Regions from separate parts of the Corynebacterium humireducens NBRC 106098 genome, predicted to be linked through region 2. Evidence: riboswitches for the same ligand, from Rfam matches in the RefSeq annotation. Region 2 holds a riboswitch; each other region holds the start of a gene.

Region 1 (9,866 bases), 1.2 Mb from region 2:
CGCCTTCGGACTGACGCTGTTCGCGGGTCTGGCGACGGGCATCGGTGGCCTGATCGCCGTGATGAAGAACAACCCCGGCCGACGTTTCATGGCCGGGGCACTCGGCTTCTCGACGGGCGTCATGCTCTACGTCTCCTTCATGGAGATCCTGCCGAAGGCCTTCGAGGAGCTCACCGTGGCCTGGGGCGAACGCGGCGGATCGTGGGGCGCGGTCGCCGCGTTCTTCGTGGGCATCGGCGTGATCGCGCTCATCGACCGTCTCGTGCCCGAGCCGATCAACCCGCACGAACGCGGCATCGGCGAGGACCCGCAGAAGGCCGCCCAACGCCGCCGCATGATGAAGATGGGCATGTTCACGGCGGGGGCGATCGCGATCCACAACTTCCCGGAGGGCTTCGCCACCTTCATCGCCGGTCTCGAGGACCTCACCGTGGCGGTCCCGGTGGCCGTGGCCATCGCGATCCACAACATCCCCGAGGGCGTGGCCGTCGCCGTCCCGATCCGCCAGGCCACCGGCTCCCGCCTCCGCGCCTTCACGTGGTCCACCGTCTCCGGCCTTGCTGAACCGGCCGGCGCCCTCATCGGTTTCGCGCTGCTCATGCCCTTCCTCGGCCCCGCCACCCTGGGTCTGTCCTTCGCGACGATCGCCGGCATCATGGTCTTCATCTGCCTCGACGAACTGCTGCCCACCGCCGTCTCCACCGGCCGGCACCACACCGCGATCTACGGCCTCATCGCCGGCATGGGGGTCATGGCGGCGTCACTGCTGCTGATGATGTAGTTGTCAAACGCGGGACTCGCCGATGCCCGGTTCCTGTGGATGGAGGGGGTCTGTCCACAGACCGGGCATCCCGCCTGTCGACGCCCCCTTCAACCCCGCCTATCGTCCCGGGCATGGACATCACCGCCGCGCTGGAGGCTCTCCGGGCCGTACGGGTGCTGGAGGCCATCGCCTCCGGGGACCTGACCACCCGGCAGCTCGACATGCTCGGCTACCGCGACGCCGGCTCCTGGACCCGCCTCGCCGACGTCTACTTCGGGCCCACCCGCCACCGCCGTCTGCAGGAGGCGGCCCGGCGCGCCGGTGCCGATCTCTCCCTCGACGCACTCCGGGTCGTGGAGAGGCACACCCGGAAACTCCTCCCCGGGGCCGCCGTGACCCCGTGGGAGCTGCGCGTCGAACTGTGCGCCCTGCGCGGCACCGTCGCCGAGATCGACCGGCAGGCGGCCGCCCGGGTCCGGGAACTGAACCGCGCGGTTGATGACGCGGAGACGAAGGCCTACGGCCGCCGCTCGGTCAAGGGCGGGAAGAACACCGACGCGCTCGGCCTGCGCACCATCACCATGACCGGCCCCGAACGCCACATCACCGCTCTCCTTGCCCACCTGCGGCCCACCGCGGAGAAACTCCGCCGCGCCGACCCGCGTCTGTCCCATGAGCAGGCGCTTTTCGACGCCGTCTTCGCCACCGGCACCGGCCCGGCAGGACCTGTCCCACCGGTGCCGCTGGTGGTGGCCACCGTCCCCGACGGGGTCAGGCTGCTGCGCCGGGAGGGCGACGACACGCTCTTCGGCCTCAGCGACGGCACCACGATGACCGGCACCGCCCTGGTGGAGCAGATCATGGCTGACCACCACTACGTGGGCCTCTACGACCCGGTGGAGGGGCCGGTGGACCTCTACCGTTCCCGGCGCACCGCCAGCACGAAACAGCGGATCCTGCTGGCCGGGGAGTCGCTGCTGTGCGAGGGCCCGGAGTGCACCACCCCGGCGGACGAGTGCGAGGTCCACCACCTCACCGCCTGGTCGCAGGGTGGGGACACGAACGTGAAGAACCTGACCATGGTCTGCAGGGTGCACAATGCCCGGAACGACGACGACCCCCACGCCCCACCCCGCAACGGCCGCCTCGAACGAAGACCCGGCGGAGTGGTGTTCCTCCCACCCGACGGGGGACCACCCCGCACCAACCGCCACCCACTCCGGAGGCTCTCGGCGAGGGGCCTGCTCAACGCCTGAGACGGCGGGGATTCAGCCTGCCCAGAAGATGGGCGGCGACGGCCGCGGGCAGCAGCAGCGGGATCGTCCACAGGGGTGCCCACGTCAGCTCCCACGCGATGACCGCGGCGAACAGCGGGGCCCGCTGCATGACCGCGAGCACCATCGCCGCGCCGAGGACCGCCAGGACGGGGACGGTCTCCGGGCCGGCCCCGAACAGGGCCCCCGCCCCCGCCCCGAGCGCCGCGCCCACCGCCAGGGCCGGCGTCAGCGTGCCACCGACCGCACCGGAGCCCAGTGACCCGGCGGTGAGCAGCGGCTTGACCACCAGCAGCGTGAGCAGCAGCGGCAGGGCGGTGGCCGGGTCGAGGGCGGTGCGGACGATGTCCTCGCCGTTGCCGGTCACCCCGGGCAGGAACTGGGAGACGGTGACCACGCCGGCCGTCGCCGCGCCGACGCTCAACGGCAGCCACCGCGGATCGACGACCTTCCAGCCGTGCGCGGACCGCATCATCGTCAGGAACACCCGGGCCACGGACACCGCGGCGAGCAGCAGCAGGGGCAGCACCCAGAGGACGAGGGGGTCGAAGGGGGCGTCGGGAAGCTGGTAGACGGAACGGTTGCCCACCAGGGGCCACGCCGTCACCGTCGCCACCCCGGACATGACGGTGGCGATGCCCAGCGCCCGCCAGCTGCGGCGGACCGGCATCGCCTCGAGGGTGAAGAGCACGCCGGCCAGCGGCACGTTGTACACCGCCGCCAGGCCGGCGCCGGCCGCGGCGGCGACCAGGAGGCGGCGGTGCGCCTCGTCGACGTGCGCCCACCGGGAGAACCGGTCGAGCAGCGCCGCCGCGGACTGCCGGGGAGCCTGCTCCCGTCCCAGGGAGATGCCGGAGCCGACGGCGAGGAGCTGGAGGAGGGCGTCGAGAAGCGTGCGTCCCAGCGGCAGGGGAGTGTCGGTGGTGACGGACTCCTCGACGCTGCGGACCGGGCGTGTGCGGCGCAGCCACCACCAGCCCAGCCCCGCGACGACACCCCCGGCCGCGGCGGCCAGCACCGGGTGGAGGGGGCCGGAGGCGGTGACGTGGTGGAACCAGTGGATGAGCCGGGCCATGGCGCCGCCGACCAGACCGGCGACGACCCCTCCGAGGAGGATCATCGCGAGAAGAACGGCCCGGCTGCGGTACATGGTCCCCAGGGTATCCCCGACGGAAATCTCCCGGTTCGGGGAGCGCGACGGCCACGGGTGAGATACTTTTGTGGCATGAAGCACCCCCGACGCCTCGTCGCCACGCTGGCGGCCGTCCTGGCCACCGCCGCCGTCTCCCTCACCGCCCCTACCGCCCCCATCGCCCTCGCCCAGTCCAGCTCCTCCAGCTCCGCCCCCTCCGGCGGTGGGCAGGAGACCAGCTTCGAGCAGATCATCATCGCCGAGAACACCCGCCACTCGCCGGGGTCGCAGCGGACCGTCGGCAACGACCGCAAGGCCGGGCAGTTCGCGGACTGGACCGTCCCGTACCTGCACCTGGTGCCGTGGGACTCGGAGGGGACGTACTGCGGGAACTGCCTGCGGTACTCGGAAGGCGACGACAGGAACCACACCGTCCTCCACAAGATCCCGTTCGCGTCCGCGGACGAGTACGTGCAGTCGAACTACGCGTGGGGTCCGGTCGACGGGGCCCCGCCGTACTGGGGGATCGCGTTCCGCAGGACCGCGGACTCCTGGATCATCGTCTACACCTGGTCCGAGACACCCTAGACGGGGCGTTTCTCCGGGTGGGTCTCGCCCAGCCGGACGAGCACCACGGTGCCGGCGGCGGCCGACAGGCCGGCGGCCACCCACACGGCGCTGGTCAGGGAGGTGGCGTCGGCGACGAGGCCGCCGAGGAGGGCTCCCGCGGTGTAGCCCAGGTCGCGCCACACCCGGTAGATGCCCACGGCCCGGCCCCGCCACTCGGGGGCGGCGACGTCGCCGATGACGGCGAGCAGCGCCGGGTAGACCAGGGCGGAGCCTACGCCGAGCACCGCCGTCCCCAGCGCCCAGCCGGGCATGGTGTCCGCGGCGGCGATGAGGGCCAGGGCACCCGCCTGCAGGAACATGCCGAGCGTCACCAGTGGCTTGCGTCCCACGAGGTCGGAGAGCCAGCCGGTGGCCAGCTGCCCGACGCCCCATACCAGCGGGTAGAGCGCGACGAGCAGGCCGATCTCCCGGAGTCCCAGGCCGGCGGCAGCGAAGAGGAGGGGGAAGACGCCCCAGGAGAGGCCGAAGTTGAGGTTGTTGGCCATGCCCGCCAGGCTGGCGGAGGACAGCGCCGGGTCGCGCCAGCTGACGTCGGCGAAGATCCGGCGGTCGGACAGTTGCCCGGCGGGGCTGCCGACGGTGCTCTCGAGGGCGACGAAGCCGCGGGTCTCCCGGACGAAGAGCGTGACCACGACAAGTGCGATGACCGTGTAGGCCACCCCCAGGAGGAAGGGGGCGGGGCGGAGTCCGTGCTGGGCGGCGATCCAGCCGGCGGCGGCGGAGGTGAGGGCGACGGCGAGGTAGCCGGCGGCCTCGTTGAGTCCCATCGCCAGGCCCCGTTGGCGGGGGCCGACGAGGTCGATCTTCATGGTGACGGTGGTGGACCAGGCCAGGCCCTGGTTGATGCCGAGGAGGATGTTGGCCACGATGATCCACTCCCAGGCGGGGGCCCACATGATGAGCAGGGGCACGGGGAGGCCGAAGAGCCAGCCTGCGAGGAGGACGGGGCGGCGGCCGTGGCGGTCGGAGAGGACCCCGGCGACGTAGTTGGAGGCGGCCTTGGCGATGCCGAAGGCGGCGACGTAGGCGAAGACGAAGGTGTAGCCGGTGAGGTGGAACACCTGCTCGGCGAGGAGGGGGAGGGTGGTCTGCTGTTGGCCGACCATGCCGCCGACGAGGGCGTTGACGGCCACGAGCAGGGTGAACTGGGCGGCGTTCTGCCGGAGGCCGAGTTGTGGTCGGGTCATGCCAGGCTCCTCAACTATTCAATGAATTGCTTGAACAGTACAATCAGGGGCATGCCACCGCAAGCGAGCGACCCCCGCGCCTTCAAGGACGAGATCTTCGGCCACATCGCCCGGATCGGCGCCGCCCTGGGCCACGCCAAGCGCGTCGAGATCCTCGACGTGCTCCTGCAGGGCGAGCGCACCGTCGAGTCTCTCTCGCAGCAGGTCGCCGCCTCCGTGGCCAACACCTCCCGCCACCTGCAGATCCTCGCCGCCGCCGGCCTGGTGACCCGCCGCGCGGAGGGCACCTCCCGCGTCTACCGCGTCGCCGACGACGAGGTGGCCGACCTCCACCTCGCCGTCCGGGGGCTGGCGCAGTCGCACATCGCGGACATCAGCACCCTCGCCGACGCCTTCTTCGCCGAGGTCGACGGCGTCCGTGCGGTCTCCTTCGAGGAGTTCGACGACCTGCAGCGCGCCGGTGACGCCCTGCTTGTCGACGTCCGCCCCGCCCCCGAGTTCGCCGCCGGCCATGCGGAGGGCGCGGTCAACATCCCTCTCGCCGACCTCGACCGCCGCCTCGCGGAGCTGCCCGCCGACCGGACGGTCGTGGCGTACTGCCGCGGCCCCTACTGCGTCTTCGCCGCCCACGCGGTGACCCGCCTCCGGGAGGCGGGCCTGCAGGCGGTGAGGCTCGCGGAGGGCTACCCCGAGTGGCGGGCGGCGGGTCGCCCGGTGGGGCGCCGGAATTCCTCCTGACCGGCCGCGACAACTTGGGCGCGGCGCCCTGATGTTTCCCCTGGCGAGGGACGAGTCGACGCCGATGTCGCCTACCGGTCGGAGTCTCGCTAGTGCGCCGCCGCTTCCTTCCGGCCGGTCAGCGCCTGCACCCCGTCGACGGTGAGGGCGACCACCATGCCCCACAGCAGGCCGAACACCAGCGAGAAGAAGGTGTTGACCAGCCAGCCGAGGATGCCGCCACCGGCGGCGACCTCCAGGGAGTGGATCGTGTCGTAGGGCCAGGTGACGCCGAACTCGGCGAGGCCCACCAGGATGATGTGGCCGCCGACCCACAGCATCGCGAATGTGCCCACCACCGCGATCGTGGACAGCACCTTCGGCATCGCGGTGACCAGGCCACGGCCGAAGGCGGCGCCGGGGCCGCCCCGTTCGGTCATGTGGAGGCCGATGTCGTCCATCTTCACCAGCACGCCGACCGCGCCGTAGACCAGGGCGGTGATGCCGATCGCCACGACCACCAGGACGGCGGCGCGGAAGGCCATCGGCTGGTGGGCGACCTCGTTGAGGGAGATGACCATGATCTCCGCGGAGAGGATCAGGTCGGTCATGATCGCGCCCTTGACCAGTTTGTCCTCGTCGGCGGCGGTCTTGTCTGCACCCTGCGCGTGGGTGTCCCCCTCGCCCTTGCCGTGGCCCTTGAGCTTGTGGAGCACCTTGTGGGCGCCCTCGAAGCACAGGTACGTGCCGCCGAGCATGAGGATCGGGGTCAGCGCCCACGGGGCCAGCCAGGACAGGAGCAGGGCGACGGGGAGGATGATGACCAGCTTGTTGACCAGTGAGCCCTTGGTGATCCGCCAGATCATCGGCAGCTCACGGGCCGGCTGGATGCCGGTGACGTAACGGGGGGTCACGGCGGCGTCGTCGACGACCACGCCGGCGGCCTTCACCGAGGTCTTGCCGGCGGCCGCCGCCACGTCATCGACGCTGGCGGCGGCGGCGCGGGCGATGAGGGCGACGTCGTCAAGCAGTGCTAGAAGTCCACCGGCCATGGTGCGCACCTTTCAGGGAGGAAATAAGAACATTCTAGAGCGTTCCTTAGAATGGTCGCATGAGAACAGCAGTGGTGGGTGTCGGTGCGGTCGGTGGATGGTTCGGCGGGTCCCTGGTGCGGGCGGGGCATGACGTGGTGTTCATCGCGCGCGGCGAGACCCTCGACGTGCTGCGCACCGAGGGGCTGCGTCTCAACGACGACCCGCCGATCCCGGTGGACGCCGTCGGCAGTCTCGCCGAGGCCGGCCCCGTCGACGTCGTCCTGCTGGCGGTGAAGGTCACCGCCGCGACCGACCTCCCCGCGCTTCTCGACGCCCTCCCCGCCGGCGCCCACGTCGCCGTCACGCAGAACTCCGTCGAGGTGCCCTCCCGCGTCGCCGCGGTCGTGGGGTGGGAGCGCACTCTGCCGGGTGTCGTGCGCGGCTACTACCACCACACCGGCCCGGGGCGGGTGGAGTTCCACGGGGGCCCTGTGTCGTATGACGTGGGAGGGGAGGAGAGAGTCGTCGGAAAGCTGGTGGCGGCGCTGAACTCCGCGGGCGTCGACGCCACCGCACGTGACGACATCATCGTCGACGTGTGGGAGAAGGCCATGTACGTGACCACCACCGGGGCGCTCGGGGCGCTGGCGCAGGCCCCGCTCGGGGAGCTGCGCACCCGGCTGCGGCCGACGCTGGAGGCGCTCATGCGGGAGGTCGAGTCCACGGCCCGCGCGAACGGGGTGCCGCTCAGCGACGACGTGGTCGAACGCACCCTGGAGTTCGCCGACCGCATGCCCGCCACGGCGACCAGTTCGATGCACCGGGACCTGCTCGCCGGGCGTCCCCACGAGCTGGACTCCCAGGTCGGTGCGATCTGCCGGATGGCGGCCCGGCAGGGCGTCGACGTGCGGCTCCATGACCTTCTGCTGGGGGTGCTGGGGTAACGTGACGGACATGACGGCTTCCTCCACTGCCCGGGTCAGGTGTGATCGCCCGGGGCGTTACGCTCGGTCCCTGGTCTCCACTTTCGCCGACACGGCGCACACGGAGTGGGATGCCGAGGAAGGCCGCGGGCACCTCGTGTTCACGTGGGGGCACGACGCCGAGGTGGACATGATCGCCGGCGACGGGGTCCTCCTGCTGCACCTGGAGTGCGCCGCCGCGGAGCTCGAGCAGCTGGAGAGGCTCATCGGGCGCGGCGTCGTCGAGCTCGCCGGCGACGCCGACGTGGAGGTCGCGTGGAAGCGTCCCGGAGGTCAGGACGGTACCCGCTGGGTCGCTGGGCTAGACTGACGCCCGACCACTTTCGTCCACGGGTGCCCGGTGCGAGTCCGGGCTGAGATGCCGCAACGGCGGACCGTCGAACCTGATCCGGTTAATACCGGCGCTAGGGAGATCCCAGTGACCACCACTGCTGCAAGAACGCGCGCCCGCTCCTCGTGGCGCGTCATCGACATCATCATCGCCTCCGTCCTCGGCGTGGCGACCGGCCTCATCTTCTGGGTGTGGAACTCCATCGGCTTCGCCTGGACCACCGCCATGGATGCGCTCACCCCCGGCTTCGGCGGCCTGGCCCTGGGCATCTGGCTGCTCGGCGGCGTCATCGGCGGGCTGGTGATCCGGAAGCCGGGTGCCGCGATCTTCGTCGAGGTCCTCGCCGCCGCCGTCTCCGCGCTGCTGGGCAACCAGTGGGGCATCGAGACCCTCTACCACGGCATCGCCCAGGGCATCGGCGCGGAGCTCGTCTTCGCGGCCTTCGCGTACCGGCGTTTCACCCTCCCCGTCGCCATGCTCGCCGGCGCGGGAGCCTCGGTGGGCAACTTCCTGGTCTCGCTGTTCACGAGCGCGAACATCGCGAAGTCGCTGGCCTTCAACTCGATCTACCTCACCTGCGGCGTGATCTCCGGGGTGATCCTCGCGGGGCTCCTCGGCCACTGGTTGGTCAAGGCCCTGGCCGGGACCGGCGCGCTGGACCGTTTCGCGGCCGGACGGAAGCGCGTGTAGATGACTGCACTCGTCGAGGCCCGCGGTCTCGGCTGGCGGCACGCCTCCCGGGTGGACCCGGCGCTGGAGAACATCTCCCTGCGCCTGGAACGCGGGGAGAAGGTGCTGCTGACCGGCCGTTCCGGCGCAGGCAAGTCCACTCTCCTGGCCGCGCTGGCCGGCCTGCTCGGTGACGAGGAGGACGGCGACCAGACCGGCACCCTCACCATCGACGGGACGGTCGGCATGGTCCTGCAGGACCCCGACTCCCAGGTCATCGCCTCCCGCGTCGGCGACGACGTCGCCTTCGGCTGCGAGAACCTGCGCATCCCGCGCGAGGAGATCTGGCCGCGCGTGCGCCGCGCCCTCGACCTCGTCGGCCTCGACCTGCCGCTGGACCACCCGACCCGGCACCTGTCCGGCGGGCAGAAGCAGCGTCTCGCCCTGGCGGGCGTCATCGCCATGGGGGCGGATCTCATCCTCCTCGACGAGCCCACCGCCAACCTCGACCCCGTCGGGCAGCGCGAGGTCGTCGAGGCGGTGACCGCCGTCGCCGCGGAGACCGACGCCACGCTGTTCGTCGTCGAGCACCGCCCGCAGCTGTGGGTCCCGCTCATGGACCGTTTCCTCCACCTCGACGAGGACGGCCTCCACGAGAGCACCGCCGCCGGCCTGCCCGCCCCGCCGGTCCTGCCGGCCGCCCGCGGCGTGGCCCCCGGGACGCCGCCGCTGGTCAGCGCCCGTGACCTGCAGACCATCTGGGGGCCGCCGCGCACCCTCGACCTGCCGCAGGGCGCGTCGACGGTCATCACCGGGCCCAACGGCGCCGGGAAGTCGACGCTCGCGCTGACGCTGGCCGGGCTTCTCGACCCCGTCGGCGGCGAGCTCACCTACGCGGAGGAGCTGCGGCAGGGCCTGCGGAAGAGCCCCCACGCCTGGAGTTCGCGGCAGCTTGCACAGCGGGTGGGCTACGTCTTCCAGGACCCGGAGCACCAGTTCGTCGCCCGCACCGTCGCCGAGGAGATGGCCGTGTCCGGCGGCCCGCAGGAGCGTATCGACGACCTCCTGCACCGCCTCCGCCTCACCCACCTCGCCGACGCCAACCCCTTCACCCTGTCGGGCGGGGAGAAGCGCCGGCTCTCCGTG
Region 2 (9,866 bases):
CGGTGCGGGACGCGGTGGTGCCGGAGGAGGAGAAGTCGATCGTCGACAAGGTGGTCCCCGATTTCCTGTGGACCACCTACGAGTCCTGCTCCCGCGAGACCCTCGAGGCGATGGCGAAGAACCAGCGCCGCGTCGTCCCGGGTCCGCTGAGCAAGGCGATGAACGCGATCTCCAAGGTGGCGCCGACGGGGCTGCTCGCCCCGCTGATCGGCCGTTTCTACGCGAAGATGGGAGCCTGACGTGAACGTCGCACCGAAGAATGACCGCCTCGTGTGGGTCGACCTGGAGATGACCGGTCTCGACCCTGACAGGCACGTCATCGTCGAGATCGCCGCGCTGGTGACCGACGCGAACCTGCAGATCATCGGCGAGGGCGTCGACCTGGTCGTCCACGCCACCGAGGAGGAACTGGCGGAGATGGACGATTTCGTCACCAACATGCACGAATCCTCCGGCCTCACCGAGCAGATCCGCACCTCGACCGTGACCATGGAGGAGGCCGAGGACGCCGTGCTCGCGCTCATCGCCGAGCACTGCAGCCCGGAGCACCCGGCCCCGCTGGCCGGCAACTCCATCGCCACGGACCGGGCGTTCCTCCGTGCGCAGATGCCGCGTCTCGACGCCGCCCTGCACTACCGCATGGTCGACGTCTCCTCCATCAAGGAGCTGGCACGCCGCTGGTTCCCGAAGGCGTACTTCAACCAGCCGGAGAAGGGACTGGCCCACCGCGCGCTGGCGGACATCGTGGAGTCCATCCGCGAACTCGACTACTACCGACGCTCCGTCTTCGTCCCCGCGCCGGGCCCGGAGTCCGCCGCCGCAGCCGAGTGTTCGGCGGCCGCAACCGCCCACTACCAGCGGTTTTTGTAATTCGGGGATAATGGGTTAATCTGTAGTCCGCTGCGATACAGCAGCGATGGTGGCTGTAGTTCAGTTGGTAGAGCACCAGGTTGTGATCCTGGGTGTCGCGGGTTCGAGCCCCGTCAGCCACCCCGAGGGAAACGCCCTCCGGCTTCGTGCCGGAGGGCGTTTCGCATTTCCCACACGCAGGGTCGAGAGGACATGGTCGGGGCCGGAGTGGTCTCGAACGTGCACCGCGCCTGGCGGACTGGTCCCGACCATGTGATCCCGCACCAGCGAAGGGCGCTCCCCGCCCCGCCCATCTCCTATACTGTCGGCGCCAGTCAACCAAAGGAGAGAACATGACGTTCAGCATGGACAAGGGCAACGAGTTCGTCGCGGAGACCCAGTCGCCGGAGGGCGCGGCGGCCTGGAAGGAGCAGCTCGACGCCTTCGCGCCGGGCGCGTCCGACTGGGTCGTCGGTGCCGTGTTCGGCGGCACCTACCAGCGGGAGGGCATCGACCTGCGCACCCGCCAGCTGCTCAACATCGCCGCGCTGGCCGCGATGGGTGGCGTTGAGCCGCAGCTCACGGGCCACATCAAGACGGCTCTCGACGTGGCCGGGATGAGCCGGCAGGAGGTCGGCGAGTCCATCGTCCACCTCATGCCGTACATCGGCGTGCCCAAGACGCTGGCCGCCATGCGCTGCATGAAGGCCGCCGTCGAGGGCTGACCCCCTACTCCGAGAGGTGCCCGCGCAGCGTCGTCCCCTGGTAGGAGGTGCGGAACACGCCGCGCTCCTGCAGGACGGGGATGACCATGTCGACGAAGTCCTCGATGCCGGCGGGCAGGGACGGCGGCATGAGGTTGAAGCCGTCGGCGCCGCCCTCCTCGACCCAGCGCTGCATCTCGTCGGCGATCTGCTCGGGAGTGCCCACGAAGGTGGCGTGCCCGCCGCCGGCGGCGAGGTAGCCCAGCAGCTCACGGACGGTGGGCTGGCGGGACTCGATGATGCGCAGGATCGTCGCGTAGCGGCCCTGCGGTCCGGTGAACTCCTCCAGTGGCGGCAGCGGAGGCACAGGGGCATCGAGTTCCCACTCCGAGGTGTCCTGCTGGATGAAGTACTCCAGCCCCCGCAGGGCGTCCGCGACGGGCAGCAGCTCGTTGAGCGCGCGCTGCTTGGCGCGGGCCTCCTCCTCGGTGCGGCCGACATAGGTGACCAGGCCGGGCATGACGATCAGCCCGTCCGGGTCGCGGCCCAGCTCCTGTGCCCGGCGGCGGACGTCGAGGCGGTACTCGCGGGCCATCTCCAGGTCCCACGCCACGGCGTAGATGCCCTCGGCGTAGCGGGCCGCCAGGTCGCGCCCCGGCTCGGAGGCCCCGGCCTGGAACAGGACGGGGCGGCCCTGCGGGCCGGCGGGGATGTTGAGCGGACCGGCGACGTCGAAGAAGTCGCCGGAGTGGTGGGGCGTCGACAAGCGGGAGGCGTCGGCCCAGGACTCGTCGCACACGACGGCGTCGGCCGGGAAGGAGTCCCACAGGTCGTTGACCACGCGGATGAACTCGTCGGCGCGGGCGTAGCGCTCGGCGTGCGGCGGGAGGGCCGGCATGCCGTGGTTGCGGGCCTCGTCGTCGCCCATGGAGGTGACGACGTTGATCCCGGCGCGCCCACCGGAGATGTGGTCGAGGCTGGCCAGGAGGCGGGCGGCGTGGAACGGGGGCCAGAAGGTCGCGGAGATGGTCGTGACCAGGCCGATGTGTTCCGTGGCGCGGGCCAGGGCGGTGAGCGTGGTCACCGGCTCCAGGAACCAGGCGGGGCCACCGCCGACGCCGCCGATCGCCGCGGACTGGCCGTCGGCGAGGAAGAAGGCGTCGAGGCAGCCGCGCTCGGCGATCTGCGCGAGCTCCTCCCAGTAGGTGATGTCACCGAGGCGGTGCACCGAGGAGTCCTCCGCACGCCAGGCGGAGGTGTGGTGTCCCGCCGCGAAGGCGAAGAGGTTGATGTGCACGGATCTAGTCCTTGACCAGGCCGCCGTCGACGACCAGGTTCTGGCCGGTGATGGAGCGTGCCCACGGGGAGGCGAAGAAGAGGATCGCGTCGGCGAACTCCTCCGGGGTGGTCACCGACTGCAGCGGGGTGCCCTGCGCGATGAAGTCGAAGACCTCGTCCGGGGTGGCGGCGGAGGCGTCCGTCTTGCGCAGCAGGCCGCCGGACAGCATGTTGACGGTGACGCCGCGCGGTCCCAGGTCGGCGGCGAGGGTGCGGGTGAGGGAGAGCAGGGCGGCCTTCGCGGCGGTGTAGTCGTGGTACGGCACGACCGGGTACTGGAAGAGGTTGGTGCCGATGGTGATGACGCGGCCCGAACCGAACTCGTCGAAGCCCGGCAGCGCGGCCTGGGTGACGTTGAGGGTGCCCTGGACGGCGCCCGCGAACTGGCTCTCGAAACGCCCGTAGGTGATCTCGTCGGCCTTCGGGCGGGCGTCGCCGTCGAAGGAGAAGTCGATGAGCGCGTTGGACACGACGGTGGTCACGGGCGTGCCGAACGCCTCGCGGGCCTGCGCGAACAGGGCGTCGATCTGCGCGCGGTCACGGACGTCCGCCTGGATGGCGACCGCCTGCCCCGGGTGCTTCTCGACGAGCGCCTCCGCCTCCTCCGCCGAGGAGAAGTAGTTGATCACGACCTTGGCGCCCTCACGCAGGAACGCCTCGGTGACGGCCTTGCCGAGCCCGCGGGCTCCGCCGGTGACCAGCACGATCTGCTCGTTGATGGGTGTTGCGGTGATGGACATGCGTACGCCTTTCTCGGTGAGAAGGCGAAGGTAGCGCCTCGTGGACATTCCCTTCGCCAGCATTAACTGGATCAGGTTCGACGGGTGTGTTCTCAGCTGCCCTCTTCAGGGGCAGCACCCCGTGTCACGTGACCGCCACCATACCAACTCGCGGGGGCGGGCCCAGCCGGTGGCGTCGGGAAACCCCGGGCCGATACTTTCCGTATCCTCGATTGCACATCCACTAATGAAAGGACCGGAGCCATGAACGCTCACGATCCCCGCTCGCTCCACCCCACGATCGACCCACCGCAGCAGACCCAGCCCCACCCGGGCCTCGACGCCGAACTGGAGCCGAAGGCCGACCTCGGACTCGACACCTACGAGGGCCACGGCCGCCTCCGGGGCCGGAAGGCCCTGATCACCGGCGGCGACTCCGGCATCGGCGCCGCCGTGGCCGTCGCCTACGCCCGCGAGGGTGCCGACGTCGCCATCTCCTACCTCCCCGAGGAGGAGCCCGACGCCCGGAAGATCATCCAGGCCATCGAGGACGCCGGCCAGAAGGCCCTGGCGCTACCCGGTGACCTGCAGGAACTCGCACAGTGCGAGAAGATCGTCGCCGACACCGTCGAGGCCTTCGGCGGGCTGGACATCCTGGTGAACAACGCCTCCCGCCAGATCTGGCACGACGGCATCGAGAACATCCCCGACGAGGACTTCGACGCCACCATGAAGTCCAACGTCTACTCCGCCTTCCGCGTGACCAAGGCGGCGATCCCGCACCTGCAGCCCGGCGCGGCGATCATCTTCACCTCATCCATCCAGGCGTACCAGCCCTCCCCGCACCTGCTCGACTACGCCCTGACCAAGGCCGCGATGAACAACCTGTCGAAGGGACTGGCCGAGCAGCTCGCCCCGGAGGGCATCCGCGTCAACGCCGTCGCCCCGGGCCCGGTGTGGACCCCGCTGCAGCCCTCCCACGGGCAGCCGCCGGAGAAGATCGAGGGCTTCGGGCAGCAGACCCCACTGGGGCGCGCCGGGCAGCCGGCCGAGCTGGCCGGGGCGTTCGTGTTCCTCGCCTCCGACGAGGCCTCCTACGTCATGGGGGAGACGCTGGGCGTCACGGGCGGCACGCCCACCCCGTGATCACCAGGCCGAGGTCTCGTCGGCGTTGCCCTTCTTCCACTTCTCCCACGGGATGTTCCAGTCGCCGAGGCCGTCCCAGCCGGAGAGGGTCCCGCCGACGGTGTTGCGCACCACGACGGGGTCGCCGCGCTTGACGGTGTTCTGGAACCACTGCGCAGCCTCGTCGGTGACGTTGATGCAGCCGTGGGAGACGTTGCGGTAGCCCTGGTCCCCCACCGACCACGGGGCGCCGTGCACGTAGATGCCCGACCAGGACATCTGCGTGGCGTAGGCGACCTTCGTCTTGTAGCCGCCCTGGTCGTAGGCCAGGCCGTAGGTCATGGAGTCCATGATCATCGACTCCAGCTGGTCACCGACGATGTACGTGCCGTTCGGCGTGGCCCAGCGTTCCGTGTCCCGTCCCAGCGACACCGGGATGGTGCGCAGCACCTCACCGTTGCGGGAGACGGTCATGGTCTTGGTGGCGTCGTCGACGACGGTGCGCACGTCCTCGCCGATGGTGAAGCTCATCGCGTTGTCCTTCGAGCCCCACACGCCGCCGCCGAGATCCTTTCCGTAGAGGTCGGCCTCGACGGTGACCTCCGTGCCCGGGGTCCAGAACTCCGCCGGCCGCCAGCGCAGCTCGGAGTTGTTCAGCCAGTAGAACGCGCCCTCCACGGGCGGCGAGGTGGTCACGGTGATGGCGTCCTGCGCCGCCTGCCGGTCCTTGATGGGAGTGCCGAAACGCATGGTGATGGTCTGCGCGACGCCGACCACGGCGCCGTCGAGAGGTGCCAGGGCGACACCGCTTGTCGACGCCGGGTCGGGCGTCGAGAAGCTCACCGTCGTCCTCTGCCCCGCCCGGTCCTCTGCGACGACCTTGTACGTGCGGTGGTAGCCGAGCACCTCCGTGGTGGTCCACGTCCGGCCGTCCGCCGACAGCTCCGACTCCACGACCTTGCCGTCCTGGTTGGTCATGGTGACCGAACGCAGCCCCTCCTCCGAGGTGACGGTGACCGGCTCCGTCGGATCGTGGTCCCGGGCCCCGTCCTTCACCGACACCAGCGTCGGCGCCGGGGCGACGGACGTCTCCACCGCCGTCCCGCTTGCCGACGACCCCTCGATCGTGCAGCCCGCCACGAGACCGCCGACCAGTACGGCCGCGACCGCCCCTGCTCCGAACCGCCGCAGCGGGATGAAACCGAACCTCAAGAAAATTCCTCTGCCGTGGTACGGGGCGCACCGTCCGCGCCCCACTCAATACGTGACAGCGTAACCGTTCCGGGAGAGGCTGACCAAGATTCCATCATGAACCATGCTTTTAAGACGTGCATGACATGCCTCAAAAACGCCTTTTGACCTGGCGATTTGTCAGGTTACATGATTGCCTGTTATATTTTTCTTCGTTGCCCGGACAGCCCGAGACAAAGGGAAGAACGGAAAACGGAAAGCGCCATTAGCTCAATTGGTAGAGCAACTGACTCTTAATCAGTGGGTTCGGGGTTCGATTCCCTGATGGCGCACAACAAGGACAGGCCCCGCAGTGTTTCACTGCGGGGCCTGTTGCGTTGCTCCCGGGCTCCCCGAACAACGTCGAGATCACATCGTCGGGAGGACCCCCGCTACGCCGTATACGTTCGAGACCACATGTGCTTCCGACCATCTGGTCTCGAACTTGTCCGGCGCCCTACAGCAGCGCCACCGCACCGAACAGCGTCAGCGCCACCGCGACGATGTAGCCCGCCAGCTTCACCATCAACTCCTGACGCTCCCGCATCCACTCGAAGGCGCGCCCGAAAGCGGAGTACGGGTACGCACGTACCATGCCGACGAACACCGCCGACACGGTAGGCAGGCTGAGCGCCAGGCTGGCGTAGACGACGAGGCCGACGTAGCGCACAGCCACGTGGTAGTCACCGGCGGAGAGGTAGGCCAGGCCGGTGAAGAACGGCACGGAGGTGGCCGACTGCACCGCGCCGAGGATGAAGCCGACGAGCACCGTCTTCGCGGAGGGCGCCTGCAGGGGCTCCAGGATCCGGCGGACCAGGGGCGAGTCCCCGTCGCCGGAGCTGCGGAGGGTGAGCAAGAAGGTGAGCACGCCGGTGGCGATGAGCAGGATGCCGAACACCGGGGACTCCAGGGCCCGTTGCACCAGGTCGCCCAGCCCGTCGAAGACCAGCATGGTGACGAGGGAGAGGACGAAGACGCCGAACCAGTCGCCGGCGACGAGGAGGGTGACGATGCGTCGGTAGGCGGCGTTGCGGGGCAGCATGACGCCGAGGGCGACGATGACGCCGATGAGGAGGGCGTTGAGGGAGTCCAGCAGCCCGAAGGACACGGCCTGGAACACTAGATTCTCACCTCGTGGTGGTTGTTGCGCATAGGACGACCCTACAGTCCGGTGGCGGTGCGGACCTTCTCCAGCTGTGCCTCGAAGGCCCGGTGCACGAGGTCCTCGCTGAGCTGGCGGCCGGCGGCCAGGACGCCGTTGTTGCCGACGAAGTCCTGGAGGATGACGGCGTCGAGGGTCCGGCCGTCGTCGCCGGTGGCGGTGACGTGCATGCCGGGACGGGCCCCCTGCACGGCGGTGACGTCGTAGGTGACGTGGTGGGCGTCGTCACGCACGGGCCGGTCGCAGTGGGTGACGATGTCCCCGTAGATGCGCGCGGCGTCGACGACGGTGTCGGTGGAGAAGAGGCCGATCTCGAGGCTGCCGGCGTCGGCGGTGAACAGTCGGCTGGAGGAGGCGTGCGGGAGGAAGCGGGCGTGCAGGCCGGCGCGGATCGCCTCGGCGCAGGGGCCCTCCGTCTGGATGTCGGGTATGACGGTGCTCAGGCTCATGGTCCCCTCCCCGGCCTCGACGGGCTCCCCGGCGACGGCCTGCGGGAGGCCGGTCTCGGCGGCGGTGAGGAGCAGGGCGGTGAGTTCCCCGGCCTCGAGGAGGCCGGAGGCGGGTTCGGTGGTGCATGCCGCGAGGAGGGTGCAGGCTGCAGCCGCCGTCAGCACCGCGGCGAGCCGGCCTCCTCGTAACATGAAAACCCCCTGAGAAAATTAGTCTCCCTCAGTATAGTCCTCACAGACTCAGAGAACGTCAACCGTGTCGACGAGGGTGCCGTCCGAGAACTCGAGGTTCGTCACCACTCCGTCGGGGTCGAAGATCGAGCACCGGAAACCGTCCTCCCGGAGCCGGCGCAGCCCCTCCTTCACCATGCGCCGTCCCATCCGGTTGAAGGAGGTGACGCGGGAGACGTCGAGCACCAGGCGGGTGCCGCCCAGGTTGTGGGCGGACAGTTCGTGGAGGATGTTCTCCGCGGCGGTGAAGTTGATGGTGCCCTGCAGGCGGATGACCGTGTCGTCGCCGTCGCGGGTGATCGACCGCACCCCGGGTACGGACTGCTGGTCGGCGGACATGAGGTGCAGCCCCATGTCGTGGGAGAGGAGCTCGAACATCCGCACGCCGCGCACGGAGTTGCCCTGCGAGTCCAGGCGGGGAGAGAAGGACGCGATCCCCAGCTGGCCGGGCAGCGTCCCGATGAGTCCGCCGGACACCCCGGACTTGGCGGGGATGCCCACGCCGGCCATCCAACGTCCGGCGCCGTCGTACATGCCGGCGGAGCTCATCACGGCGAGGGTGAGGCGGCAGGCCTCGGGGCTGAGGAGCCTCTCACCGGTGACGGGCTGGACGCCTCCGGTGGCCAGCGTCGCGGACATGACGGCGAGGTCGCGCGTGGTGACCAGGATCGAGCACTGGTCCGTGTAGCTGCGGACCGCGTCGTGGGCGCTGTCGCGGATGATGCCGTAGCTGCGGAGCATGTGCGCGATGGAGAGGTTGCGGTCGGCGCCGTCGAGTTCGGAGGCGGAGAGGCCACCGTCGATACGCAGTTCCCGTCCGGCGAGGCGGGAGAACAGGTCCCGGATCTTCTCGACGCGCTCCTCCACCGACGAGTCCACCCCGTTGATCAGCTGGTTCACCGCGATGGCCCCGGCGTTGATCATCGGGTTGACGGGCCGGTTGTCGTTGTCGTCGAGGGAGAGTTCGTTGAAGGCCTCGCCGGAGGGTTCCAGTCCGACGACCTCCATCACCGCGTCGGTCCCGAGTTCCTGCAGCGCCAGGGCGAAGACGAAGGGCTTGGAGATCGACTGGATCGTGAACTCCACGTCGGCATGCTCACCGGCGGAGTACACGTGCCCGCTGGTGGTGCACAGGGCGAGGGCGAGGCGATCGGGGTCGGCCCCGGCCAGCTCGGGGATGTAGTCGGCGACCTCACCGCCGTCCGAGTCGCGGACGTGGTCGAGGATCTCCGTGAGGTAGTCGGGGATCGGCATCTTCATGCTTCCCGACACTACCGACCGGGGCCGCTAGTGTCGGGAAGCATGAGGAGCAGGCACATCGTCGTCATGGGGGTCTCCGGCGCGGGCAAGAGCACCGTCGGGGAACTCCTCGCCGCCCGCCTGGGCGTGCCCTACCGGGACGGCGATGACCTGCACCTGCCCGGGAGCATCACGAAGATGTCCGCCGGCGTCCCGCTTCTCGACGCCGACCGCCTCCCCTGGCTCCACCGCGTCGGCGGGTGGCTGGCCGCCCGCCCCGACGGCGGGGTCATCGCCTGCTCCGCGCTGCGCCGTTCCTACCGGGACCTCATCCGCGAGGCCTGCCCCGACGCGGTGTTCGTCCACGTCCACGGCCCGCGGGAGCTCCTGGCCTCCCGCGTGAGGGGACGGGAGGGGCATTTCATGCCGTCGAGCCTGCTCGACTCGCAGCTCGCCCTCCTCGAGCCGCTCGCCCCGGACGAGGCGGGTACGGAGTTCGACGCCGCCCACTCCCCCACCGTGCTCGTCGAGCGGATCTATGCTGGGCTCATGAGCACCCCGAAGACTGCCCTCGTCATCGTCGACGTCCAGAACGACTTCTGCCCCGGCGGTTCCCTCGCCACCGACCGCGGCGACGAGGTCGCCCGCCTCATCGGTGAGTACCAGGACTCCCACGGCGACCGCTACGCGCACGTCGTGGCCACGCAGGACTGGCACATCGACCCGGGCGCGCACTTCTCCGACAACCCCGACTACGTCGACTCCTGGCCCGTCCACTGCGTCGCCGACTCGGAGGGCGCGGCCATGCACCGCGACGTCC
Region 3 (9,866 bases), 810 kb from region 2:
GCAGTGGTGGTGGCAGATCTGGATACCGCTCCCGGCACGGGTGACCGTTGCAGCGTACCCGGCACGGTCGAAGGCGTCGGCCAACTCCCCCGCTGTCTGCTGGATGGAGTCCTCGTCCTCCCCTGCGGGGGTGACCCCCTCGACGATGCGCGCGATGCGCTGCGCCGCGAGTCTGCGGACGGCCTCCTCCCCTCCGGTCTCCCGGAGGAGCTCCAGCGCTTCGGCTGCCAGCTGATCGTAGGAGTGCCCGAACTGGGACCTCCCCTGATCGGTGAGCCGGAACGCCTTCGCCGGTCGCCCGCGCGGCGCCGCCGCCGTGCCGGTCGACCGGACGCGCCGGTCGAGCGTCTCCGCCAGCCCCTCCGCCACGAGGATGTCCAGGTGCCGGCGGACGCCGGCGGCGGACATGTCGAGGCGGTCGGCGAGGTCGGAGGCCGTGACCGGTGCAAGTTTGAGCAGCATGAGCATGATCTGGCGACGCGTGTCGCCCTCGACGGTCCGGGTCTCCGGGGTCGTGTTCTGGGGTTGTGCTGACACTGTCGCCACCTCCTCCTGCTGTCTCGGGGTAAAGAAAAAGTCGTGGTGGCCATCGGGTGGTGGTCCGTTGGCCCTTACATTCGACAACACTAGTGTTCCCTAATTCATTCCACGTGTCCACCTCGGGGTCCGGCGGCGTGTCGCGGGACCGTCACCCGGCCTGGATAGGATGAGCCACGTGACCACCCGACGACCGCCGCTCCTGCGTGCCCTGATCTCCAGCCTGCCGCGGCTGGGCTATGCCGGCTCCCGGTCCGCCCTCCTCCACGTGGATCCCGGTGAGGACCCGGAGACGACGGCACGCGACCGGCACCTGGGGATCCGGGAACTCAACCGCTTCCAGCTGCTGCGCTGGATCGGCACCATCGGGGCCCTGCTCATCGGCCTCGGGGCGCTGGGTGCCGGGGCCCTCCCGGTGCTGGGCAACCCCTACTCCTCCTTCCCCGGCGGGTTCTTCGTGGCCCGCATGCTGCAGACCTCCTCCGTGATGGTGCTCGTCGGTGTCGGACTGCTCGTGCTGGCCTGGGTACTCATGGCGCCGTTCGTCGGGGCCTCCTACCGGGGTGGTTCGATCTCCGGTCCCACCGTCACCCGGTCGCTCATCAAACGGACATTCGCCGCCTGGGTGCTGCCGATCCTGTTCACCGCGCCACTGTTCACGCAGGACATCTACTCCTACCTCGCCCAGGGGTCGATCGTGGCGCGTGGCATGGACCCCTACTCCGCAGGCCCCGTCGACCTGCTCGGCCCGGAGGACCCCCTGGCCCGCTCGGTGCCGTTCATCTGGTCCCACTCCCCCTCCCCCTACGGGCCCGTCGCCCTCGGCATCGCCTCCGCGATCAGCCGGGTGACCGCCGACTCGATCACCCTCGGCGTCATCGCCCACCGCCTGGTCTCCCTGCTGGGGCTCATCGCCGCCGGCTGGGCCATCTCCCGCCTCGCGCGGCGCTGCCGCGTCAACCCGGTGACGGCCCTGTGGCTGGGCATGCTCAACCCGCTGACGATCCTCCACCTCATCGGCGGCATCCACAACGAGTCCGTGCTCCTCGGACTTATGCTCGTCGGCCTGGAGGTGGGGCTGCGGGGCGTCGACAAGCTCGGTGGACGGAACGGGCAGCCGGTGGATCCCGCCGGCGGTGCCGGACTCATCGTCCTGTCGGCGCTGCTCATCGGCGGGGCAGGCCTGGTGAAGGTGACCGGTTTCCTGGCGCTCGGCTTCGTCGGCATGAACCTGGCGAGGCACTTCCTGCGGGTCGGGCGGGGTCCCGTCGTCTCCCTCGTGCTGGCCGTGCTCGTGCAGGTGACGCTGCTCGTCGCGACGATCGCCCTCATCACCGTGGTCACCGGCATCGGCCTCGGCTGGGTGACAGGCCAGGGCGGGGCGGCGACGATCCGCAGCTGGCTGTCCATGACCACGAACATCGGGGTGTCCGCCGGGTTCGTCGGCATGCTGCTGGGGCTCGGCGACCACACGACGACGATGCTGTTCATCACCCGCGGGGTGGGCGTGCTCGTCGCGGTCGGGTTCCTCGTCCGCTTCCTCTTCGCCACCTACCGGGGCACGATCCACCCGGTCGGCGGGCTGGGCGTGGCCACCTTCGTGCTCGTCATCCTCTTCCCCGTCGTGCACCCCTGGTACATGCTGTGGGCGATCCTGCCCCTCGCCGCATGGGCGAACCGCACCTTCTTCCGCGTCAGCGTCGTCGCCTACTCCGCCTTCTTCTCCTTCACCGTCCTCCCCCGCGGACTCGCTCTCCCGGCGTCAACGGTCGCCTCCATCTATCTGGGGGCGACGGTCGTTTTCGTCGCCGTCGTGACGCTCGGCTGGTGGCTGATGCGGCGTGGCACGATCCGTGGCCTACACTGAGTAACCGTGTCTGCAACTTTCGGTGGAGCCCCCGGTGTCAGCGCCGGACCAGCTCTGGAACTAGAGAATGTGGTCAAGTCCTTCGGACCCACCACCGCTGTCGACGGGATCTCGTTGACGGCGGAACGCGGTGAGGTCTTCGCCCTGCTCGGCCCCAACGGCGCCGGCAAGACCACCACCATCGAAATGTGCGAGGGATTCACACGTCCCACCTCCGGCCGCATCCGCGTCCTCGGACTCGACCCGGTCACCCAGCCGGAGGAGGTGCGCAACCGGATCGGCATCATGCTGCAGGGCGGCGGCTCCTACACCGGCATCCGCGTCGGCGAGATGCTCCGCCTGGCGGCCGCCTACAACGAGAACCCGCACGACCCGGAGTGGCTCATCGACCTCCTCGGCCTCGACGGGGTACGCCGCACCACGTGGCGTCGCCTCTCCGGCGGCCAGCAGCAGCGCCTCTCCCTGGCGCTGGCCATCATCGGCCGCCCCGAGCTCGTCTTCCTCGACGAACCGACCGCTGGCCTCGACGCCCAGTCACGCCTCGCCGTCTGGGAACTCATCGAGGCCCTGCGTGCCGACGGTGTGACGGTCATCCTCACCACCCACCTCATGGATGAGGCGGAGGCGCTGGCCGACAGGATCGTCATCATCGACAAGGGCAGGGTCGTCGCCCAGGGCACGCCCGCCGAACTCACCGCCGGCGGCACCGGGTCACGGGTGAGCTTCGAGACCGACAGCGCCCTCGACCTCCCGCGTGCCGACGCCCGCCTCACCCAACTCTGCCCCGACACCCCGGGCATCCAGTCGATCCGCCCGCTCAACTACGCGGTCCCCGCGACGGCCACCCCGGAGCTCATCTCCGCGCTGGCCACCGCCGCCGCCGAACAGGACGTGCTCGTCCGCCGACTGGACGTCGACCACCGCAACCTGGAGGCCGTCTTCCTCGAGATCACCGGCCGGAGCCTGAGGAGCTGACATGACACAGACCCGTTTCGAACCCGGAACCTTCCGCCCCGCACCCCGCCGTGCCTCCCCCGCTAAGATGATCGCCGCCCAGGGCCGCATGGAGACGATCCTCTTCCTGCGCCACGGCGAGCAGCAGCTGCTCAGCGTCATCATCCCGCTGGTCGCGCTCATCCTCACCGCGCGCCTGCCGATGCTCAACGACGAGACCAGCCTCAACGAGATCCTGCCGATGGTGCTGGCCATCGCCACGTCGAGCTCCGGCTTCACCGGGCAGGCGATCGCGGTGGCCTTCGACCGTCGGTACGGGGCGTTGAAACGCACGGGAGCATCCGGGGTGCCGACCTCGACGATCATCCTCGGCAAGATCATCGCCGTCGCGGCCATGGCCGGCCTGCAGATCGTCCTGCTCAGCTCGGTGGCGCTGCTGCTCGGCTGGCGCCCCTCCCCCGGCGGCGTCCTGCTGGGACTGGTGATCCTCTTCTTCGGCATCGCCACGTTCACCGCCATGGGCATGCTCATGGGCGGCACCATGACCTCGGAGATGGTCCTGGCCCTGGCCAACCTCATCTGGTTCCTGCTGGTCGGCGCGGTCGGCTGGGTGATGTTCACCCAGAACCTCGACGCCGCCGGCTGGTACAACGCGATCCCCTCCGTGGCCCTCGCCTCCGCCCTGGCCCTCGCCTTCGACGGCGTGTTCCCCTGGATGCAGATGCTCATCCTCTCCGCCTGGGCCCTCCTCGCGACGGCGCTCGCGGTCAAATGGTTCCGCTTCGAGGCCTGATCAAGCACCCGACACACCCCACACCCGACACCAAGCGACAAAGATAGGATGGGCGACGTGACTGACACCGCCACCCCTGCGAACGCCACTGACCATTCACCAGCTACCCGGGGCCCCTCGGTGCGTCTCCAGCGCATCCTGGCCATGATCCTGCTCATCGCGCAGGGCGGCATCACCGTCACCGGGTCGATCGTCCGCGTGACCGGCTCCGGCCTCGGCTGCGACACCTGGCCCAACTGCCACGAGGGTTCCCTCGTCCCCGTCGCCGGCGCCGCCCCGGCACTCCACCAGGCCATTGAGTTCGGCAACCGTCTGCTCGCCTGGGTGCTGGCCGCCATCGCCCTGGCCGTGTTCATCGCCGTGTGGCGGGCGCGCCGTCGCCGGGAGATCATCGTCTACGCCCTGCTCTCCGGCATCGGCATCATCACCCAGGCCGTCATCGGCGGCATCTCCGTCCACCTGGACCTGAAGTGGTGGGCGGTGGCCATCCACTTCCTGCCGTCGATGGTCCTGGTGTGGATCGCCGCACTCCTCTACATGCGTCTGGCCGAGCCGGATCACCTGCCGCAGGTGCGTGTCTTCGCTCCGAGCATCCGCCTGCTCACCGTGGTCGCCGCCGTCTCCCTGTCCGTCGTCCTCATCACCGGCACGATGACCACCGGCGCCGGCGTGCACTCCGGTGACGCGGGTGTCGGCATGGAGGGTCGCCTGGAGGTCGACATCGCCCTCATGGCCTACATCCACGCCGCGACGATGTACGTCTACCTGGCCACCACCCTGGCCGTCATGTGGCTGCTCTACCGGGGCATGGCCAACCGGGACGCGAAGAACACCGGCTGGATCCTCGTTGTCATGATCGGCGTCCAGTGGGTGATCGGCGTCATCCAGTTCAACATGGGCATCCCCCGCTGGACGATCCCCGCGCACATCGCGATGAGCTCCGTCGTCGTCGCGTTCTCGGCGTTCCTCTACGCCCACGGCCTGCGTCGCCTGACCCCGGGACAGAAAAACGCCACCGTCACCGCTGAGTGATGGCTAGCCTGGATGCCATGAAGGCAATCCAGATCACAGCTACCGGAGGACCTGAGGTCCTCGTCCTGCGCGACATCGAGGCGCCGGTCCCCGACGACGACGAAGTGCTTGTCGACGTCCTCGTGGCCGGCGTCAACTACATCGACACCTACTACCGGGAGGGTGTCTACCACGCGGGACTCCCCTTCGTGCCGGGTCTGGAGGGCACCGGCCGGGTCGTCCACGACCCGCAGGGCGAGATCGCCCCCGGCACCGTCGTCGCCTGGTGTGACGCCTTCGGCTCCTACGCCGAGCAGGTGTGCGTGCCCCGCGACCGCCTCGTCGCCGTCCCGGAGGGTGTCGACCCGACCGTGGCGGCCTCCATGCTCCTGCAGGGCATCACCGCCCACTACCTCACCTACGGCGTCTACGACCTGCAGGAGGGGGATTCCTGCCTCATCACCGCCGGTGCCGGTGGCGTGGGCCTGCTGGCCACCCAGATGGCCGCGAACAAGGGGGCACGCGTCTACTCGGTGGTGTCCACCGACGAGAAGGCCGAGCTGGCGTTGGAGGCCGGTGCCACGGAGGTGTTCCGGTACTCCGAGAACCTGGCCGAGATCGTGCGTCGTCGCAACGGTGGCGTGGGTGTGGACGTGGTCTACGACGGCGTCGGCCGGGACACCTTCCACGAGTCCCTCGAGGCGGTCCGCCCGCGCGGCACCGTGTGCCTCTTCGGCGCTGCCTCCGGGCCGGTGGAGCCCTTCGACCCGCAGCTGCTCAACACGCATGGGTCGATCTTCCTCACGCGTCCCTCGATCGGCGCCTGGACGTCCGGGGAAGGTGAGTTCCGCATGCGTGCGCAGGCGGTCACCCAGGCGGTTGTCGACGGCACCCTGAAGTTCCGCATCTCCGGCGAGTACGCGCTCGCCGACGCCGCCCAGGCGCACCGGGACCTGCAGGGGCGCAGGACGACCGGGTCGATCGTCCTCCACGTCCAGGACTAGGTGCGGCTGAGCGCCATAGCGGAGAGTGTCCGTATCGGGTGGATGTTCTCCCGGGGTGGCCCGCCGTCGGGAGGCAGGTGTACCACCCCACCCGCCCGGCGTTCCAGTCGACCGTTGCGGGGTGGGGCGTTCGGGTCGTCGTCATTGCGCGCGTTGTGCACGGCACACGCCATCGACAGGTTCTCTATGTTCGTCTCCCCACCCTGCTCCCACGCTGTCAGGTGGTGCACCTGGCACTGGTTCGCCGGGGTGGTGCACCCCGGGTGCGGGCACAGGATCGTCTCCGCGGATAGGAGGACGCGCTGCTTGAAGTTGGCGAAGCGCTCGTCCCGGTACACGTTGACCCCACCGCGGACAGGGTCGAAGATCCCGACGTAGCCCTCCTCCACCATCGCCTCGGCGACCAGTTCGGCGCCGGTGATGGTGGTGCCGTCGGTGCGGGCGAAGACGGTCTCGTCGCCCTCCTGCCGGAGCACCTTCGTCGACTCCGGCAGCGGCAGCACGGTGATCACCACCTCGCGGGCGGGCCCGCCACCCCGGGTGTCCAGGAAGGCGTCGAACATCGCCTGCTCGTAGGTCAGCCGCGGGTCGTCGCGACGGAGCTGGCCGGCCACGGTGCGAATGCCGCCGAGCACGTCGGCGATGACGCGCTCGGGACCGGTGACCGTGAAGGTGCGGTTGCCCAGGGCGTCGGTGTTCTTGCCGCCCTTGAGGGCCCGTCGGCCGTAGGCCTTCCTCTCGGCGTCCTCCACCCCGCGGTTGTACTCGCGCACGCGGGTGGCGGCAGCCCGGTCGATCTCCTCCACCGTGCCGCGCAGGGCGCACAGCTCGACGCGCAGCTCCCATTCGGTGACGGCGGCGCCGGCCAGGAGCTTCCGGACATGCTTCTCGACGACCATGAGCGCGTCCGGGGACAGTCCGGCACCGGCGGCGCGGGCGGCGGCCTGCCGGGCGCGTTGCCGGGTGGGCCCGTGGTAGGTGGCGGCGTGCCGCGCCCACGCGGCGGCGTCGCGGATGCCGAGTGCCTCGAGGTCAGCGACGGTGACCGCGCCGGAGGCGATGTCGCCCAGCACGGTCATGGCCCGCAGGGCCCGCAGCATCTCGAGGGTGTTCATGCCCCGCACGGTAGACGGGCGACAGGCACTCGTCGAGAAGCACCTTCCCAGGCCTGTGGACAGACCCGGCCTGTCCACAGATTCCGGTGTTCCGGTCACACGACCGGTTGACAATCCCTAGCGCAGCGGGTCGAAGGGGCGGATCGTCGGGTGGGTCTCGCCGGTGTCGATGAGCTGCGCCAGGTACCGGCCGGTCGCGGGGCCGAGGACGATGCCCCACATGCCGTGGCCGCCAGCGACGTAGACGTTCTCGGAGGCCGTGCGTCCGACGAGGGGTCGCCCGTCCGGGGTGACGGGGCGGGAGCCCACCCACTCGTCGTGCCGGTTGTCCAGGTCGACGCCCGTCATGACGCGCCGGGCCTGGTTGACGATCGCCTCGATGCGCCGCGGGTGGAGCGGTTCGTCGGGGCGGCGGAACTCCATCGTCCCGGCGATGCGGAAGCGTCCCCGGTAGGGCGTGCAGGCGATGCGGTGGTGCGGCAGGTAGACGGGGTGCTCGGCGGGCTGCTCGGTGTCCACGGTGAAGGAGTAGCCGCGTCCGGCCTGCACGAGGGTGCGCACGCCGTGGGCCTGGGCCAGGCGGGGCAGCCATGCGCCGGTGGCGATGACCACGGTGCCGGTGCTGAGGCGCTCGCCGGTGTCGAGGACGACGGCCGGGTCGGTGCCGCCGACGACGCTGACCACGTGGGCGTCGGTACGCAGGTGTCCGCCCCGGTCCACGACGGCCCGGCCGAGTGCCTCGACGTAGGGTCCGGGTTCGATGAAGCGTTGGCCATCGAGGCGGTAGGCGCAGGTGACCGCGTCGGAGAGCATGGGCGCCAGGGAGGTCGCGGCGTCCAGCGGGGTGAGCGGGGCCTCCTGGCCGTGGCGCACCACGCCGTCGAGCTCGCGGAGGAAACCGGCGGCCTGGGACTCCTTCTCGAAGGCGATGACGAAGGGGCCCTCCCGTGTCCAGGCGTCGACGCCGCCGAGCTCCAGTTCGTCGAAGGCGGCGAGGGCGACCAGGTCGATGGGGGTCAGTGCGGCCATCGTCGCGTCCCAGGCCCGGGCGGTGGCCTGCGCCATGAAGCGGGCGAGGAAGGCCCACAGGCCGGGGTCGACGCGGAGGGGCATGGAGAGGGCGGCGTCGGCGTCGAGAAGCGCGGTGGGGCCGTAGCGCCACAGGCTGGGGTCGGACAGCGGGATGGTCTTCGCGGGGGCCAGCCAGCCGGCGTTGCCCCAGGAGGCGCCGGCGGCGACGCCCTCCCGGTCGAGGACGGTGACCTTGTGGCCGCGTTCCTGCAGGTGCCAGGCGGTGGCGAGGCCGACCATGCCGGCGCCGATCACGGTGGTGTCTCTGACTCTGCTCATGCGCCCTATGGTAATCTCTGTCACATCGACATGGGGTGCGCGGTCGCCGCGCTGAGATCACACCCACGGAACCTGCTCTAGTTCGGACTAGCGAAGGGATTGTCATCACTGTTCTGCACGCCCGCGACATGTTGCGTACAGATGCGCCTCTGGTGCAGTGCCTGACCAACACGGTCGCCGCCGCCCTGAGCGCCAACGTCCTCCTCGCCGCCGGGGCCTCCCCCGCGATGATCGACACCCCGGAGGAGGCGGGGGATTTCGCCCGTCTGGCCGCCGGGGTGCTGGTCAACATGGGCACCCCGACCGCCGCCCGCTACGAGGCGATGCGCGCCGCCGTCCGCGGCGCCACCGACATGGACACCCCCTGGGTCCTCGATCCCGTCGGCGCCGGCGTCCTCGGTCACCGCACGAGGTTCGTGCGCTCCCTGCTTGCCGACGCCACCCTCGCCGCCCCCGCCGCAATCCGGGGCAACGCCTCCGAGATCGCCGCCCTCGGTGGCGGCGGGGCCGGGGGCCGGGGCGTCGACACGGCGCACCGTGTCACAGACGCCCTGCCGGCCGCGCGGGCCCTCGCGGAGAGCACCGGGGCGGTCGTCGCGGTGTCCGGCCCCGTCGACCTCATCGTCTCCCCCGGCCGCGAGACCTGGCTGACCTCCGGTGACCCGCTGCTCACGCGCGTCAGCGGCACCGACTGCGCCCTGGGCGCGGTGTGCGCGGCGTACCTGGGACTGGGCGTCGGGAAGCATGACGCCGTGCTCGCCGCACACGCGCACCTGGGGGCCGCCGCGCAGGTCGCGGCGCGTTCCGCCACCGGGCCGGGCGGCTTCGCGGCCGCCTGGCTCGACGCCGTCCACCACCTCACCTCCGCGGAGATCGCGGACCTCGTCTCCTGGAAGGATCACCCATGACCCCCCGTATTCTCTCCATCGCCGGCACCGACCCGACCGGCGGCGCCGGCGTCCAGGCCGACCTGAAGTCCATCGCCGCGGCCGGGGGCTTCGGCATGGCCGCGGTCACCGCCCTCGTCGCCCAGAACACCCACGGCGTGCGTTCCGTGCACACCCCGCCGCACGACTTCCTGCGGGAGCAGCTGGCCGCCGTCTTCGACGACGTCACCGTCGACGCCGTGAAGATCGGCATGCTGGGCGACGCCGAGACAGTCGCGGTCGTCTCCGCCGCGCTGGAGGCCCACCCGGTCCCCCACGTCATCCTCGACCCGGTGATGGTGGCCAGCT

The links. Region 2 has a riboswitch for thiamine pyrophosphate ahead of B842_RS10575 (3-oxoacyl-ACP reductase). Riboswitches for the same ligand answer to the same signal wherever they lie in the genome.
Region 1: linked by a shared signal. The riboswitch ahead of B842_RS04910 (ECF transporter S component) and the one ahead of B842_RS10575 (3-oxoacyl-ACP reductase) in region 2 are both predicted to bind thiamine pyrophosphate.
Region 3: linked by a shared signal. The riboswitch ahead of thiM (hydroxyethylthiazole kinase) and the one ahead of B842_RS10575 (3-oxoacyl-ACP reductase) in region 2 are both predicted to bind thiamine pyrophosphate.

Annotation. Positions count from the first base shown of each region.
Region 1 is NZ_CP005286.1:954,429-964,294, forward strand. Features, by position in the region: gene zupT (zinc transporter ZupT) at 1-781, shown strand, start outside; gene B842_RS04870 (HNH endonuclease signature motif containing protein) at 895-2,019, shown strand; gene B842_RS04875 (chloride channel protein) at 2,009-3,187, opposite strand; gene B842_RS04880 (hypothetical protein) at 3,263-3,757, shown strand; gene B842_RS04885 (MFS transporter) at 3,754-4,986, opposite strand; gene B842_RS04890 (metalloregulator ArsR/SmtB family transcription factor) at 5,038-5,724, shown strand; gene B842_RS04895 (DUF808 domain-containing protein) at 5,814-6,755, opposite strand; gene B842_RS04900 (2-dehydropantoate 2-reductase) at 6,815-7,681, shown strand; gene B842_RS04905 (DUF2218 domain-containing protein) at 7,692-8,030, shown strand; TPP riboswitch at 8,040-8,148, shown strand; gene B842_RS04910 (ECF transporter S component) at 8,139-8,741, shown strand; gene B842_RS04915 (ABC transporter ATP-binding protein) at 8,742-9,866, shown strand, end outside.
Region 2 is NZ_CP005286.1:2,141,258-2,151,123, forward strand. Features, by position in the region: gene cmrA (mycolate reductase) at 1-239, shown strand, start outside; gene orn (oligoribonuclease) at 241-870, shown strand; tRNA gene B842_RS10560 (tRNA-His) at 920-992, shown strand; gene B842_RS10565 (carboxymuconolactone decarboxylase family protein) at 1,203-1,574, shown strand; gene B842_RS10570 (LLM class flavin-dependent oxidoreductase) at 1,579-2,850, opposite strand; gene B842_RS10575 (3-oxoacyl-ACP reductase) at 2,855-3,631, opposite strand; TPP riboswitch at 3,662-3,763, opposite strand; gene B842_RS10580 (SDR family oxidoreductase) at 3,875-4,756, shown strand; gene B842_RS10585 (L,D-transpeptidase) at 4,757-5,947, opposite strand; tRNA gene B842_RS10590 (tRNA-Lys) at 6,186-6,258, shown strand; gene B842_RS10595 (membrane protein) at 6,423-7,085, opposite strand; gene B842_RS10600 (hypothetical protein) at 7,127-7,768, opposite strand; gene B842_RS10605 (glutaminase) at 7,817-9,067, opposite strand; partial or broken gene B842_RS13500 (gluconokinase) at 9,134-9,577, shown strand; gene B842_RS10610 (nicotinamidase) at 9,596-9,866, shown strand, end outside.
Region 3 is NZ_CP005286.1:1,333,637-1,343,502, reverse strand. Features, by position in the region: gene B842_RS06700 (helix-turn-helix transcriptional regulator) at 1-537, opposite strand, end outside; gene mptB (polyprenol phosphomannose-dependent alpha 1,6 mannosyltransferase MptB) at 707-2,404, shown strand; gene B842_RS06690 (ABC transporter ATP-binding protein) at 2,411-3,379, shown strand; gene B842_RS06685 (ABC transporter permease) at 3,381-4,151, shown strand; gene B842_RS06680 (COX15/CtaA family protein) at 4,209-5,183, shown strand; gene B842_RS06675 (quinone oxidoreductase family protein) at 5,201-6,166, shown strand; gene B842_RS06670 (HNH endonuclease signature motif containing protein) at 6,163-7,281, opposite strand; gene B842_RS06665 (NAD(P)/FAD-dependent oxidoreductase) at 7,399-8,631, opposite strand; TPP riboswitch at 8,653-8,748, shown strand; gene thiM (hydroxyethylthiazole kinase) at 8,730-9,539, shown strand; partial or broken gene B842_RS06655 (bifunctional hydroxymethylpyrimidine kinase/phosphomethylpyrimidine kinase) at 9,542-9,866, shown strand, end outside.